Regions from separate parts of the Bacillus sp. N1(2025) genome, predicted to be linked through region 1. Evidence: predicted binding sites of a transcription regulator. Region 1 holds the regulator's gene; each other region holds the start of a gene.

What was found. The regulator LexA, encoded in region 1, represses DNA repair genes until DNA is damaged. The targets are predictions, from matches to a motif close to CGAACATATGTTCG.
Region 2: ruvA (Holliday junction branch migration protein RuvA) is a predicted target of LexA. The motif match lies at 3,912-3,925, and genes of this name have one in related genera.
Region 3: recA (recombinase RecA) is a predicted target of LexA. The motif match lies at 3,066-3,079, and genes of this name have one in related genera.

The regions. Positions count from the first base shown of each region.
Region 1 covers NZ_JBLTJB010000009.1:107,451-112,732, reverse strand. The annotation lists gene ACNFN4_RS17815 (prohibitin family protein) at 1-220, shown strand, start outside; gene ACNFN4_RS17810 (YndM family protein) at 248-697, opposite strand; gene ACNFN4_RS17805 (hypothetical protein) at 851-1,279, shown strand; gene lexA (transcriptional repressor LexA) at 1,618-2,238, opposite strand; gene yneA (cell division suppressor protein YneA) at 2,394-2,705, shown strand; gene ACNFN4_RS17790 (YneB family resolvase-like protein) at 2,721-3,371, shown strand; gene ACNFN4_RS17785 (DUF896 domain-containing protein) at 3,440-3,673, shown strand; gene tkt (transketolase) at 3,840-5,282, shown strand, end outside.
Region 2 covers NZ_JBLTJB010000001.1:386,201-391,482, reverse strand. The annotation lists gene tgt (tRNA guanosine(34) transglycosylase Tgt) at 1-952, opposite strand, end outside; gene queA (tRNA preQ1(34) S-adenosylmethionine ribosyltransferase-isomerase QueA) at 980-2,008, opposite strand; gene ACNFN4_RS02200 (DUF2905 domain-containing protein) at 2,034-2,234, opposite strand; gene ruvB (Holliday junction branch migration DNA helicase RuvB) at 2,227-3,231, opposite strand; gene ruvA (Holliday junction branch migration protein RuvA) at 3,242-3,847, opposite strand; gene ACNFN4_RS02185 (intercompartmental signaling factor BofC) at 3,982-4,491, opposite strand; gene ACNFN4_RS02180 (hypothetical protein) at 4,624-4,743, opposite strand; gene ACNFN4_RS02175 (YhcN/YlaJ family sporulation lipoprotein) at 4,876-5,282, opposite strand, start outside.
Region 3 covers NZ_JBLTJB010000007.1:129,255-134,536, forward strand. The annotation lists gene ACNFN4_RS16085 (DUF3388 domain-containing protein) at 1-139, shown strand, start outside; gene ACNFN4_RS16090 (helix-turn-helix domain-containing protein) at 158-1,057, shown strand; gene pgsA (CDP-diacylglycerol--glycerol-3-phosphate 3-phosphatidyltransferase) at 1,131-1,712, shown strand; gene ACNFN4_RS16100 (competence/damage-inducible protein A) at 1,730-2,980, shown strand; gene recA (recombinase RecA) at 3,151-4,194, shown strand; gene ACNFN4_RS16110 (serine hydrolase domain-containing protein) at 4,362-5,282, shown strand, end outside.

The sequences.
Region 1 (5,282 bases):
TGAACGGACACAAACTGAAATTAAAATAGCCGAAGCCGAAGCGAAAAAGAAAAAAATTGAAGCGGAAGGGATCGCTGATTACAACCAAATCATAAAGAAATCAATGTCCGATGAAATGATTAAATATAAATGGATTGAAAAATGGGACGGAAAAACGCCGAAAGCGACAGGCACAGACTCGCTGCTGCAGCTGCCGCTGGACGATCAGAAGCAAAAATAAAAAGAGAAGGAGGCGATTGCCTCCTTTTTATGTTTTTTCCTGAGGGTCTTTTTCCGGCACTAATTCTTCAGACGCCTCGGTTTGATAGCTCCATAGCGTGCTATCCGCCTCTGTTGTGTCCTGATAATCTTCGGGAAGTACATATTGCTGCAAATACCGGTGAAAAAATGCCTCAAAAACAGAAATGCCAAGTGCAGAGATAACCGATGCCGCGGCAGGAGAGACATTAAATCCGCCAATGTTCATAAGGAATATCCATAATATAATGAATGAAATTCCGAAATCAGCTGCAACGGCTGTGAAATTGCTTGTTCTCGGCAGAATCATGCAATCACCCGCAAAATAAGTGATTAAACTTAAGATCACTGTAATAAACAGAACGTTTAAAAAGGTTACTTGGTACATAAGATCCAGAACAATGTACAGTAAAGCAAGTGTGAGCGCCGTTTTAGAAGCGAAAGCAATTACGTGTTTCATTTGAACCACCTTCGTTATTTCGTTTAGTCTTCATTGTAAGCAATCCGCAAATTTTTAAACTGGTATATAGTGGTTATAAAGTATACGTTTTAATAAAATGTGAATAGACATCACAGGATTCACAAGTTAAAATATGTAAAAAGGGGGATGCAAATGAAAAAATACTGGATTTGTATTGCTGTTTTTTTATTATGTTTTAGCGGAATACACTCAGCTAAAGCGGCTACCACTGAATTCGGATCAAAAACAAGCTTCACTTTGGAGGGAAATGCAAAAGAGTTTCATATTGAAAATCCTGGGGCTGTAGCTGCCGACGATTACTTTTTAGGATATAAGTTCACCATCATGAACAACTCTTCGTGCGGTTTAAGCATGAAACTCCAGCGGATGGCGCTGAACGGAAATTTTTATACATTAAGTTCTAAAAACTACAGCGGCAGCTGGTTAAACCTCAGTGCCCAGGATAAAAAATCAATTGATCCGTATCACAAATACAGAATTCTGGTTGAAAGTTCTTCAAACGTCTGTGGCCCCGCCTATATTAAAGGGTTATACGGTGTAGAATATTATCATTTTGATTGAAAATAGATACTCGCTAAAGGCAGCGGGTTTTTTTATATTTAAATATAACCTATTGTACTATGTACTAAATATTCATATATAAATTTTGATCGCCCGCCCAAAAGAAAAGATAGACAAAAACAAATTCATCACGCACAAATATACAAAGTTGAAAAATGGATGAAAAGTTTCTTTAGGGAAACATTATTAGTTGACTTCAAAAGTGTGATGTCGGATAATAAGAATGTAAGTTTTTCCTCCTTAGCAGATTCGTTTCTTAAGCCAGGGCGAATCTGCTTTTTTTATGCAAAAAAACCCCTCTGTAAGGGGTTTTTTACGATAAATGAAGTTTAATAGAATTAATGTACGGCTCTGAATACGCCGATAACTTTCCCCAAAATGCTTACGTTTTGCAGGATAATCGGCTCCATCGTCGGATTTTCCGGCTGCAGCCGCACATAATTGTCTTCTTTATAGAAGCGCTTAACCGTCGCTTCATCATCTTCGGTCATAGCTACGACGATTTCTCCGTTATTGGCCGTGTTCTGCTGTTTGACGATGACGTAATCTTTGTCAAAAATGCCGGCGTCAATCATACTTTCTCCCATGATTTCTAACATAAAGACATGTTCGCCCGGAGGAACCATCCGGTCAGGAAGCGGAAAATACTCGTCGATATTTTCAACAGCCGTAATCGGAATACCCGCCGTCACTTTCCCGATGACCGGAACGTTTACGACCTGGCTTTTCGGAATTTGGACTTCTTCTTCATCCAATACCTCAATCGCTCTCGGTTTAGTAGGGTCCCGTCTGATCAGGCCTTTTGTCTCCAGCCGCGCCAAATGGCCGTGCACGGTTGAACTGGAAGCCAGTCCTACTGCTTCTCCTATCTCTCTTACAGAAGGCGGATATCCTTTCGTTTTTACCTCTTCTTTAATAAAACGCAGGATATCAAGCTGCCTTTTTGATAGCTTCGTCATATTTCGCACCTCAAAACGTCGATTTTAAGTAGATTATAGCATGATTTTCCTGACAGTACAAACATAGGTTCGAAAAAACGATTGACAGAAACATTTGTTCGTATATACTGAAAGGTATAAAAAGCGAACAAACATTCTTATTGGAGGTTGTTTACATGGCGAAAGAATCTATCATATTTGTCGGACTGTTTACTGCGATTTTAAGTGCCGCTATTTTACTTGTCTCATGTGCGGGAAATGATCAGTCCCTCAGCCAATATGTTAAAATAAAGGTTCAGGACGGCGATACACTCTGGTCACTTGCGGATCATGTAGCAGAAAAGAAACACATTAATAAAGAAGATTTCATTGAGTGGGTGACGGAGAATAATCATCTCCAAACTGCTGATATAAAGCCCGGAGACGAACTTATTCTTCCGGTTAAGAAGAAGCATCCGGCCGTATATCAGCTGGCCATTGTCAATTAGAGAGGAAAGAGAGAAATGAAGGCGCTCATTTATGCCCGCGTAAGCACAAACAAAGAACAGCAGCAAACGTCATTAAAAAGACAGGAAGAGGAGCTCAGTGAGATCGCTGCTGCAAACGGCATGGAAGTCGTGAAAGTCATTTCTGAGAAAGCCAGCGGTTACGAAATGGACCGCGACGGAGTATTTGAAATGCTTGATGAAATTAAAAAATCACATATTGACGCGATATTGGTGCAGGACGAAACGAGATTGGGAAGAGGAAACGCCAAGATTGCGCTTTTGCATTGCATTTACAGGGAGAACGTAAAGATATATACGACGGCTCATAAAGGTGAACTGGAGCTTTCCGAAGCTGATACGATGGTACTTGAAATCGTCAGTATTGTTGAGGAATATCAAAGGAAAATTCACAATATGAAAATCCGGCGGGGAATGAAAAGAGCCGTGAAAAACGGCTACAAACCTGAACGGAATCTGAAAAACAGGCATGAAAACAGCGGAAAAGAAAAAAAAGAGGTTCCGGTTTCGGAAATTATCAGGCTGAGAGCCAACAAGCTTACCTTTGCAGAAATCGCAGCGACCTTAAGAGGATTCGGCTATGATGTGTCCAAAGCCACGGTTCACCGGCGGTTTCAGGAATATACCGCAGATACAGAAGGCAGCTGACGCGCATCAGTTGTAAAAAAGACTGCGTTTTAGTAGTATATAATCAACACGCACCAAAGGAGCTTATTATGATTTCTAAAGAAAAAATCGCAAGAATTAACGAATTGGCTCAAAAAGCTAAATCAAACACAATAACGGATGAGGAAAAAGCTGAACAGCAAAAGCTTCGCCAGGAATATTTGAAAGGATTCCGCTCCTCAATGAAAAATACGTTAAAGAGCGTAAAAGTGATTGATCCGGAAGGCAACGATGTCACCCCTGAAAAATTAAAAAGAGAACAACAGAAAAATAATCTTCATTAAACAGAAAGAATACGGCAATACGTATTCTTTTTTCGTATATACTAATATCAGGATGTGCTTTACGACAATTTTCAACAAGTTTATCTCAAATTTAAGCTGAAAGAGTTGAGAAAAAGTCAGCATCGCTTTATGATGAAAAGGTACAACAATAAGGAAGGGGATTATAATGGATACAATTGAAAAGAAATCAGTTGCCACCATTCGTACACTATCTATAGACGCAATTGAAAAAGCGAATTCCGGACATCCGGGCATGCCGATGGGAGCCGCTCCGATGGCATATACGCTGTGGACGAAATTTATGAATGTAAATCCGCAGAATCCGGGCTGGTTTAACCGCGACCGCTTTGTTTTATCAGCAGGCCACGGTTCAATGCTTTTATACAGCATGCTGCATTTAAGCGGATATGACCTCAGCATTGAAGACTTGAAACAGTTCCGTCAATGGGGAAGCAAAACACCGGGACATCCGGAGTTCGGGCACACAGCCGGAGTAGACGCTACGACCGGACCGCTTGGACAGGGTATTGCAATGGCAGTGGGAATGGCAATTGCAGAACGCCATCTGGCTGAGACATATAACCGTGATTCATTCAACGTAGTTGATCATTATACATACAGTATTTGCGGAGACGGCGATTTAATGGAAGGCATTTCTTCCGAAGCAGCTTCTCTTGCAGGCCATCTTGAATTAGGCCGTCTGATCGTATTATACGATTCTAATGACATTTCCTTAGACGGCGATTTAGACCGTTCTTTCTCTGAAAATGTAAAGCAGCGTTTTGAAGCAATGAACTGGGAAGTTCTTTATGTTGAGGACGGAAACAACATCGCTGAATTGACGGCTGCAATTGAAAAAGCGCGCCAGAATGATAAAAAACCGACATTGATCGAAGTGAAAACGACAATCGGTTTCGGTTCTCCAAACCGCGCGGGCACATCCGGCGTTCACGGCGCTCCGTTAGGACAAGAAGAGAGCAAGCTGACAAAAGAAGCGTATGCTTGGACGTTTGAAGAAGATTTTTATGTTCCGGAAGAAGTATACGGGCATTTCAATCAAGCTGTAAAAGAAGCCGGCTCGAAAAAAGAACAGGAATGGAATGAACTGTTCGCGGCTTATAAAGAAAAATATCCTGAGCTTGCTGAACAGCTGTCACTCGGCATGAAAGGCGAGCTTCCTAAAGACTGGGATCAGGAAGTTCCCGTTTATGAAAAAGGCAGCAGCATTGCTTCCCGTGCATCTTCAGGTGAGGTGCTGAACGGGATCGCCAAGAAAATTCCTTTCTTTGTCGGGGGATCTGCTGACCTTGCGGGTTCAAATAAAACGACAATCAAAAATGGAGGAGACTTCACGGCCAAAGACTACGCCGGGAAAAACTTCTGGTTCGGTGTCCGTGAATTTGCGATGGGCGCTGCATTAAACGGAATGGCGCTTCACGGCGGCCTCCGCGTATTCGGCGGCACATTCTTTGTGTTCTCTGATTATTTAAGACCTGCCATTCGTCTGGCGTCATTGATGGGTCTTCCCGTCACTTATGTATTCACACATGACAGTATTGCCGTAGGAGAGGACGGGCCGACTCACGAACCGATTGAGCAGCTTGCTTCT
Region 2 (5,282 bases), on a different contig from region 1:
GGGAGTAATTTTGGCATGTATGGCAGCTGCACTCTTCGTCAATCGGACGGAAATCACGCTCATATTTGGCGTTTTTCATGTTCAGACGCCCTTCATTCGTAAACACCGTGCCGTTTCGGGCAATCCGGGTCGGCAGTACGCAGTCAAACATATCTACGCCCCGGATGGCGCCGTCAATTAAGGCATCCGGTGAACCCACACCCATTAAATATCTCGGCTTGTCCTTCGGTAAAAGCGGAGTTGTAAACTCAAGCACTCGGTTCATGACGTGCTTCGGCTCGCCGACAGATAATCCGCCTATGGCATAACCCGGAAAATCAAGCGAAACCAAGTCTTTTGCACTTTGTGTCCGCAGGTCTTCGTATTCTCCGCCCTGTACGATTCCGAACAGCCCCTGCTCATCTGAGCGCCCGTGCGCCTCCAGGCAGCGTTCCGCCCAGCGGCTGGTCCGTTCCACAGAACGTTTCATGTAATCATACTCTGCCGGATACGGCGGACACTCATCAAACGCCATCATGATATCAGAGCCGAGGGCGTTTTGAATTTCCATCGCTTTTTCCGGAGATAAAAACAGCTTGTCTCCGTTTAAGTGATTGCGGAAATGAACGCCTTCTTCTTCTATATTACGAAACTTGCTCAATGAAAAGACCTGAAAACCGCCGGAATCCGTTAAAATCGCGCGGTCCCAGTTCATAAACTTATGAAGCCCGCCCGCTTCTTTTACAATATCGTGTCCCGGACGGAGCCATAAATGGTACGTATTGCTTAAAATAATGCCCGCATCCATAGATTTCAGCTCGTCCGGAGACATCGTCTTTACCGTAGCAAGCGTGCCGACCGGCATAAATACAGGCGTCTCAAAGGAGCCGTGGGGCGTATGAACTCTGCCCAGACGCGCTCCCGTTTGTTTGCATTCCTTTATAAATTCATAACGTATCGGTTGTTCAGCCACTTTGTATGAGGCCTCCTGTCATTCAAATTAGATAATCAGCATGGCGTCGCCAAAGCTGAAGAAACGGTATTCCTCTTCTACCGCATGACGGTAGGCGGAAAGAACATGCTCTCTGCCGGCAAGCGCAGAAACGAGCATGATAAGGGAAGATTTCGGCAGATGAAAATTGGTGATCATGCCGTCAATCGCTTTAAATTCATATCCCGGATAAATGAAGATGGACGTCCAGCCGCTTGAAGCGGTAAATACGCCGTCATGCTCGCCGGCAATGGTTTCCAGGGTGCGCGTTGATGTCGTCCCGACCGACACGATGCGCCCTCCCGCCTTTCTGACCTCGTTTAAAGAGGCGGCGGTTTCTTCCGTCATTTCATAAAATTCCGCGTGCATGTTATGCTCTTCCACATCATCCGCACTGACCGGGCGGAATGTGCCGAGTCCCACATGAAGTGTGATAAATTCAATCCGCACACCCTTTTGCTTCAGCTCGTCCAGAATCTCTTCCGTAAAATGAAGTCCGGCCGTCGGAGCTGCGGCAGATCCGATTTCTTTTGAAAAGACGGTCTGATACCGTTCTTTATCATCAAGCTGCTCTTTAATATAAGGAGGCAGCGGCATTTCACCGAGTGATTCAAGCACTTCGTAAAAAATCCCGTCATACCGGAATTCTATTTTTCTGCCTCCGTGATCAAGCTCCTCCGTGCAGACCGCTGTCAGCCGGCCGTCGCCAAATGTCAGGACCGTTCCTTTTTTTACGCGTTTCGCCGGCTTTACGAGCGTTTCCCATGTATCATTTTCTTCCTGTTTTAATAACAGAAGCTCCACTTTCGCTCCCGTATCTTCTTTTGTGCCGAATAATCTTGCAGGCAGCACACGGGTATTGTTCAAGACGAGGCAATCCCCTTCATTAAAAAAGCTTACAATCTCTTTAAATGAACTGTCCGTCAGCCCGCCCGTCTGTTTGTCGAGCACCATCAGCCGCGATGCGTCACGCTCTTTCAGCGGCACTTGGGCAATGAGGCGTTCAGGCAGTTCAAAATCAAATAAATCGACTTTCATCATTTCACCTTAATTCTGTCTATTGTTATTTCATTCTGCCGAAAAAATTAAGCAGAATGGATAGTATCACACTGATCACAATACAAGTGACAACGGGAAAGAAAAATGTAACATTTCCCTTCTTAACGAAAATATCTCCGGGCAGCCTTCCGACAAAGTGCCAGACTGCGCCGGCAATGAGCAAAACGGCACCGAGAACCATGAGAACCTTCGGAAAGTCAGTCACGGGCGGGCGCCTCCAATCGAAAATGTTCATACACAGCCGGAGTCACGACCCGTCCCCTCGGCGTCCTCTGGAGAAATCCGATCTGCAGCAGATACGGTTCGTACACATCCTCTATTGTATGCGGTTCTTCACCGATTGTCGCGGAAATCGTATCAAGGCCGACGGGACCGCCGCTGAATTTTTCGATCATGCCCATCAGCAGCTTATGGTCGATATGGTCAAGGCCGAGCGCATCGACTTGAAGACGTTCGAGCGCGTCGTGAGCGATTTCTTCCGTGATGCGGCTGTCGCCGAGCACCTGGGCAAAATCCCTCACCCTTCTGAGAAGCCGGTTTGCAACCCGCGGCGTTCCCCTTGACCGTCTGGCGATTTCCAGAGCCGGGGCTTCTTCGATATCCACTTCAAAAACGTCAGCCGTTCTTGACACGATATCTGTCAGCTCTTCCTGCGTATAGTATTCAAGGCGCGACAGCACCCCGAACCGGTCTCTGAGCGGTGCGGTCAATAATCCGACCCTTGTCGTCGCTCCTACAAGCGTAAAAGGGGGAAGGTCGAGACGGACGGAGCGGGCGGACGGGCCTTTTCCAATGACGATATCAAGGCAGAAATCCTCCATCGCCGGGTACAGCACTTCCTCAATTGAGCGGTTCAGCCTGTGAATTTCGTCAATAAACAGCACATCCCCTGGTTCGAGCGCCGTCAAAATGGCTGCCAAATCTCCCGGTCTTTCGATGGCGGGGCCTGACGTCGTCCGCATCTCCACACCCATCTCATTGGCCACGATAGACGCAAGCGTTGTTTTCCCGAGACCCGGAGGCCCGTATAAAAGAACGTGGTCCAGCGTTTCCTGCCTCATTTTCGCCGCATCGATAAACACACGCAGATTTTCTTTCACCTTCTTTTGGCCGATATACTGGGCGAGATTCTGCGGCCTGAGGCTTTGCTCGATTATTGATTCATGGCTGTCTGCTTCACTTGAAACGAGCCGTTCATCCATGAACATCACCTTACTTTAATAATTTTTGCAATGCTTTTTTCACATATTGATCTGTTGAAAGCGCCGTTTCCTCTTTTAAGTGAGGAAGCACTTTTTTAATTTCTTTTTCGGCGTAGCCGAGAACCCGAAGCGCTTCAAGCGCCTCGTCAAGCGCCGTTTCAGCCTCTTGTTTTTCAATGCGCGCTTCATGATTGAACAGGTTGTCAATCATTTCAGGCACGACGTCGGCCAGTTTGCCTTTCAAATCAAGAATAATCTGCCGCGCCGTTTTTTTGCCCACACCCGGAAATTTCACCAAAAAGGCTTCATCTTCCTGTTCGATCGCTTCGATGACGGCTCCGGGATCACCGGAACCGAGGATGGCGAGCGCCCCTTTCGGCCCGATGCCGGTGACGTTCAGCAGCTTTGTGAAAAGCGCTTTTTCTTCCCGGGTTGAAAAACCGTACAAAGAAAAGGCGTCTTCTTTTATATGATGATACGTAAAAATGGTCTCTTGATTGCTTACCTTATAAATAAACGGATTCGGAGTGAAGACCTGATAGCCGATTCCGCCGTTTTCAATCACGATGTATTGGGGAGATACGTAATCAATCGTCCCCTTCACAAATTCAATCACACCTATTCACCTCTTTGACTGCTTATCATTGTAACACAAAAACAGCCAAAGTCTTATAGAAAAGTTAACGTATGTTCGCTTTAACACCTTCCATTCAGAAAAAAAAGACATGTGTCACATGTCTTGCGTCAACGTCAGCCGCTGTAAGTCTTAATATGATCGATCACGCTCTCAAACTCCGCTTTTGTTCTGTACGGTATGCCGTGTTCCAAGTGCTTTTGCAATCGGCTTTCCAGCCTTTCTATATCAATCTGGAAGAAAGACTGAATCGGCTCGGCCAGCGATCCGGGACGGCCGTGAAAAGTGGAGATGACGCCTCCGTCCGTGACGCCGATATAACCGTTAACCTTACTGAGCGGAGAAATATCATCAACATGCTTACGGAAAAGGACGAAGCCTTTTTTCTGCTCAACGAGCGTCCAGCCGGCATATGCGGCCCAAAAATCCTCCATCGCTAAAACGGTTTCATCCGTATGTTCAATGCCGACATCACCGTCAAGATAGACCTTTTCCAGCTGGACATGCACCCGAAGCGGCCCGTAATGCTCGACCTCCGCCCCGTATGCGCCTTTTCCTCCGCAAATCAGGACTGCAGCCGATAAGATAAGCATAAACAATAGACGAGCACCGCAAATTCGTTTCACCAATAACACCTCTTTATTCAATCAAACTCTTGATGCTAGTTTGACCAAAGATGCCGGTGCTTAATCGTTTTCTTTCATTTGTCTGTTTCAGCCGAAAAAAAGCAGCTCTCTAAATGAGGGCTGCCCCGATGATTATACCCGGCCGGCTGAAATCAGTTTCATTTGTCCGGGCGTCAGTTTGAGCCGGTATCCCCTTACGGTCAGATACACAGTTTTTGTTCCGCGGCTTTTGTCATGCTCCGTTTTTTTCATCCCGGCCCCTCCGTTACGTTTTATTACTTTTATGTTAACACCGCAATATAAAGAGCGTTTTAAGAATATGTAAAGAAATGATGAAGATTTATCCATAAAAATACTGCCGGATGAAATCATCCGGCAGTCCGTTTAACGGCTGTTTCTGTTCATGTCTTGCAGCTTTGTAAAAGTAGCGTTGTCGGTAAACACTTGAATTGTACGGCCGTCCGCGAATTTTTTGGCCGCATGTTTGACATGTTTATCATCATTTTTCGTAAAAGGATGATTTGTTCTGACGGCAATGACGACTCTCGTGTCAGTCACGATGACCTGACTATCCTGTACGCCTTTTACTTTTTTCACGCGGTTTGCAACTTTTGCCGCCAACCTGATGTTTTCGGCGTTGTCATACCCATTATAAGACATTGCTGCCGGCGGCGTATTGACATTTCGGCCGTTATATGTGCCGTCCGTCGTTAACGGAACCCCGTCATTAGGGGCGTACTGGTCGGACACGTTTGTCGTATTTTGACGGCCGTTTCGGTTTTCCATCATTT
Region 3 (5,282 bases), on a different contig from region 1:
TCAAAATTCGGAGTATACGCTCGATGATTTCGATTATATTATCGAACTCAGAAATGATCCTGACGAAGTCATTACATATGAACATGCAGAAGAACCGCAAATGTTTGATCAGACCGGTTTTTCAAGCTTTGATTTTTAATATTGGAAGGTGTTTGTTGTGACAGAATTAGCAATCCGGCTTAAAGAAGCCAGAGAGGAAAAAGGGATGTCATTGGATGAACTCCAGGCGGCGACGAAAATTCAGAAAAGATACTTAACCGCTCTGGAAGAAGGCAATTATGACGTCATTCCCGGCAATTTTTATGTGCGGGCGTTTATCAAGCAATACGCTGAAGCTGTCGGGCTTGATTCAGATCAGTTATTTGAAGAATACAAAAAAGACATCCCTAACACGTACCATGACGATGTGTCGGAAAAAATCTCCGGTCTTGCCATGCAAAGGGAGCTTCCTAAGTCCGCTTCAAAGGCGGCGGAATGGCTTCCGACCGTCCTTGTCGTCATCGGTGTCATTATCGTCATCGCGATCATTTATGCGATTATTCAGTTCGGAATGAGTAAATCCGGGCAGACAGACGGAGACAAAGCCGTCACCCAAAGTGAGAGCAAGTATGAGATTCCTAAGGATTCTGCGCTGAAAAACGACGGCAATACAAATGACGAAGCGCAATCTGACAGCAAGAAAGATAAAAAGGACACAAAAGCATCAGAGCAGAAAAAGAAAGAAAAAAGCAGTGAAAAGACGGAGATCAAAGCGGCCGGAACGGAAGGCTCAGCTTCTTCATACAACGTCTCCGGGGCAGATAAGTATAAGCTTGAACTGATTGCTTCTGACAGCGCATGGATCCGCGTCCGTGATGACAGCGGCGGTTCTTTAAAAGAAGGAACGCTGCAAAAGGGCGAAACCTTTAAAAAAGACGTCACGGATCAAAAGCAGATTGAAATCCGCACGGGCTATGCCCCTAACCTGAAAATTAAAATCAACGGAGAGGTTCTGTCCTATGAACTCAATCCGCATGATGTGATGGCGCAGACCATCACAATCAAGATGAAAAAATAAAAGGGGAAAAGTCATCTGAACGATTAAGATGACTTTTTCTTCACGTCCGAGTACATATTATTGGAGGGGCTTTATGTTTAACTTACCGAATAAAATCACACTGGCAAGAATCGCTTTAATTCCTGTATTTATGATTATCATGCTTGTTCCTTTTCAGTGGGGCAGCGTTCATATAGGGGATGAATCGATTCCGGTAGCGCATCTTACGGGAGCTGTTTTATTCATTATCGCATCAACGACTGACTGGGTGGATGGCTACTACGCCAGAAAACTGAACCTCGTGACAAACTTCGGGAAATTTTTAGATCCGCTGGCTGACAAACTGCTGGTATCCGCGGCATTAATTACGCTTGTGCAGTTTGACCTTGCGCCGGCGTGGATGGTCATCATCATCATCAGCCGCGAATTTGCCGTAACGGGATTAAGACTTGTGCTGGCGGGAACGGGGGAAGTTGTAGCCGCCAATATGCTGGGGAAAATTAAAACATGGGCTCAGATCATCGCTGTTGCCGCGCTTTTGCTGCATAATCTTCCGTTTGAGCTCGTTTCTTTCCCGTTCGGCGATATCGCTTTATGGGTGGCTGTGCTCTTCACAGTCATTTCCGGCTGGGATTATTTTGCGAAGAACTGGGATGCGTTAAAAACATCTAACTAAGAAAGAAGGACTTAAAGATGGAAATAGCAAAAAAAGCAGAGATCATTGCAGTCGGCTCGGAGCTTCTGCTCGGCCAGATCGCCAATACGAACGCGCAGTTTATCAGTAAAGAGCTGGCGGAAATCGGTGTAAACGTGTTTTATCATACCGCTGTCGGTGACAATCCGGAGCGGCTTAAGCAAGTCATCCGCATTGCCGAAGAGCGCTCAGACCTGATTATTTTTTCAGGCGGCCTCGGGCCGACCAAGGACGATTTAACGAAAGAAACCATTGCAAACACACTGGGGCGCCCGCTCGTTCTGAATGACGAAGCATTCCGGTCGATCGAAGAATATTTCGTGAAAACAAAACGGACCATGTCGCCGAATAACCGCAAACAGGCGCTCGTCATTGAGGGCTCAGACGTTTTGGCGAATCATTTCGGCATGGCGCCGGGAATGCTTGCAGAGCACGGCTCAAGGCTTTATATGCTGCTTCCCGGGCCGCCGAGCGAGCTGCGTCCGATGTTTGAAAATGAAGCGAAGCCGCTGCTTCTTAAAAAGCTCGGTTCTAATGAGAAAATCGTTTCAACCGTGCTGCGGTTTTTCGGAATCGGTGAATCCCAGCTTGAAGCTGATTTAGAAGATATCATTGATGCGCAGACGAACCCGACGATTGCGCCGCTTGCTGCTGACGGAGAGGTCACGCTGCGTTTAACGGCGAAACATGCTGACGAAAAAGAAACAGAACAGCTTTTAAAAGAAACGGAAGCCGCCATTTTAGAACGTGTCGGTGAATTTTTCTACGGATATGATGATACGTCTCTGGTGAAGGAGCTTTCAAAAGCATGCAGACAAAACAAAATCACGATTTCTTCTGCCGAAAGCTTTACAGGCGGCCTGTTTTCAGAGTGGGTGACTGATTTAAGCGGTGCGTCTCAACTATTTGCAGGGGGCGTTGTCTGTTATTCCGACAGCGTGAAACAGCATGTGCTCGGCGTGAAAGCTGAGACGCTCGCAGAAAGCGGAGCGGTCAGCAAAGAGTGTGCGAAAGAGCTTGCAGCCGGTGTGAGAAAGCTGACCGGAAGCGATATCGGCATCAGCTTTACCGGGGTTGCGGGTCCCGACCCGCAGGAAGGGCATGCTCCCGGCCGCGTCTTTATCGGCATTTCGGCGGAAGGAAAAGAAGAGGTGCACGAATTTAACTTTGCCGGCTCAAGAACCGGAATCAGAAAGCGCGCCGCTAAATACGGCTGCCATCTCATTTTGAAAATGCTGGATCAAAAATAAAGTTTTAAAGAGCCGCTTTCTCTGATTTTTAAGTTTTATAAGGGAAATTATGCTCTTTTGCAGAAAAGCGAACGCGGAAAAAATCCGAATATGCGTTCGCTTTTTTCTTGGCAAATGCCAGTAAACAAGGTATAGTATATGTAGTGGCAAGATAAAGGAGGAAAAAATAAATGAGTGATCGTCAGGCAGCCTTAGATATGGCTCTTAAGCAAATAGAAAAACAATTCGGCAAAGGTTCCATCATGAAGCTCGGAGAAAAAACGGATACAAGAATTTCAACGGTGCCAAGCGGTTCCCTTGCACTTGATACCGCTCTCGGAATAGGCGGATACCCGCGCGGACGGATTATTGAAGTATACGGACCTGAAAGCTCAGGTAAAACGACTGTAGCGCTTCACGCAATCGCTGAGGTTCAGGAAAAAGGCGGACAGGCAGCATTTATTGATGCTGAGCATGCTCTTGATCCTGTTTACGCGCAAAAGCTCGGTGTCAATATCGAAGAGCTTCTGCTTTCTCAGCCGGATACGGGAGAGCAGGCGCTAGAGATTGCTGAAGCGCTGGTGCGAAGCGGAGCTGTTGATATCGTAGTCGTTGACTCTGTTGCGGCGCTTGTTCCAAAAGCTGAAATTGAAGGTGACATGGGTGATTCACACGTCGGTTTACAGGCGCGTCTCATGTCTCAGGCGCTCCGTAAGCTTTCCGGCGCCATCAATAAATCTAAAACAATCGCAATCTTTATTAACCAGATTCGTGAAAAAGTCGGCGTTATGTTCGGAAATCCGGAGACGACACCGGGGGGCCGCGCGCTGAAATTCTATTCTTCCGTGCGCCTTGAAGTGCGCCGCGCCGAGCAATTAAAGCAGGGCAACGACGTCATGGGGAATAAAACGAGAATTAAAGTCGTAAAAAACAAAGTCGCTCCTCCGTTCCGTACGGCTGAAGTGGACATTATGTACGGTGAAGGAATCTCCAAAGAAGGGGAAATCATCGACCTTGGAACTGAACTGGATATCGTGCAAAAAAGCGGTTCGTGGTATTCTTATGAAGAAGAACGCCTCGGACAGGGCCGTGAAAACGCCAAGCAGTTCTTAAAAGAAAATAAAGACATCATGCTGATGATTCAGGAGCAAATCCGTGAATATTACGGTTTGGACAATAACGGTGTAACGGACAAAGCGGAAGAAGTTCAGGAAGAGATGGAATTAGAAGAATAAAAACACGATCAAAAGAGCGGAATAAGCAATTTCCGCTCTTTTTTTTGTGTGTTTCAAAAAACACTGGCTGTTTCGGAAAATTTTATCTGGAATGTTACAACTTTTTTCACCCTTCACTCGTCTAACATCATGGCGAAAGTTGAAATTATATCTGAGGAGGAAAAAAGATGACGAGCCCCCGCCGCACAAGAATAAATAAAAAAAGAAAGAAGAAGCTGATGAAAACGGGAGGGCTGTTTCTTTTTCTGCTGCTTGTCACTGTTTTTATTATGATCTGGACCGTCACAGCGCATCACCGGGAGAAGGAATCCGTTAAAAGCGCTCCCGCCGCTCAATCTGATACTTCAAAAGACCAGACTCAACAGAAAAAAGAAAAGACGCAAAAAGAGAAAACACCTAAATCAATCGATCACAATAAACAGATCAGCAATTACTTGCAACAGATCGGGTTCAGCGGCACAGCAATGATCGTAAAAGATGGAAAGGTTGTGCTGAAAAAAGGCTTTGGCTATGCGGACCGAAAACAAAAAATTAAAAACAATCCGGAGACATCATATTATATCGGTTCTTCACAAAAAGCGTTAATCGCGACGGCTGTCCTGCAGCTTGAAGAAAAAGGGCTGCTGCAGACGAGTGACCCCGTCAGTACATACTTGCCGAATTTTCCCAACGGCACGCGCATTACACTGAAAAACCTGCTCAATCATACGTCCGGCATAAACGGGCATATTGAGGGGCAGGGACCGATTTCTCCAATTGATTTAATCAAGGATATAGAATACCGCGGAATTAAACGGCAGCCCGGGGTTTGGGATTACAGGGATTCCAACTATTCAGTGCTTGCTTATATCGTATCTCAGGTCAGCGGGGAGTCTTATGAACAATATATAAAAGAACACGTGTTCAAACCGGCCGGAATGAAGCATGCCGGATTTTACAAAACATTTGCCAAAGCCAAATATCCTGCCGTCGGCTACAAAGTCGATGAGAGCGGCAGTCTTGTAACGCCGCACCTTTTGGACTTATCGCAGCTGTACGGGGCAGGCGACATGTATATGAGCGCTGAAGATCTCTATAAATTTGATAAA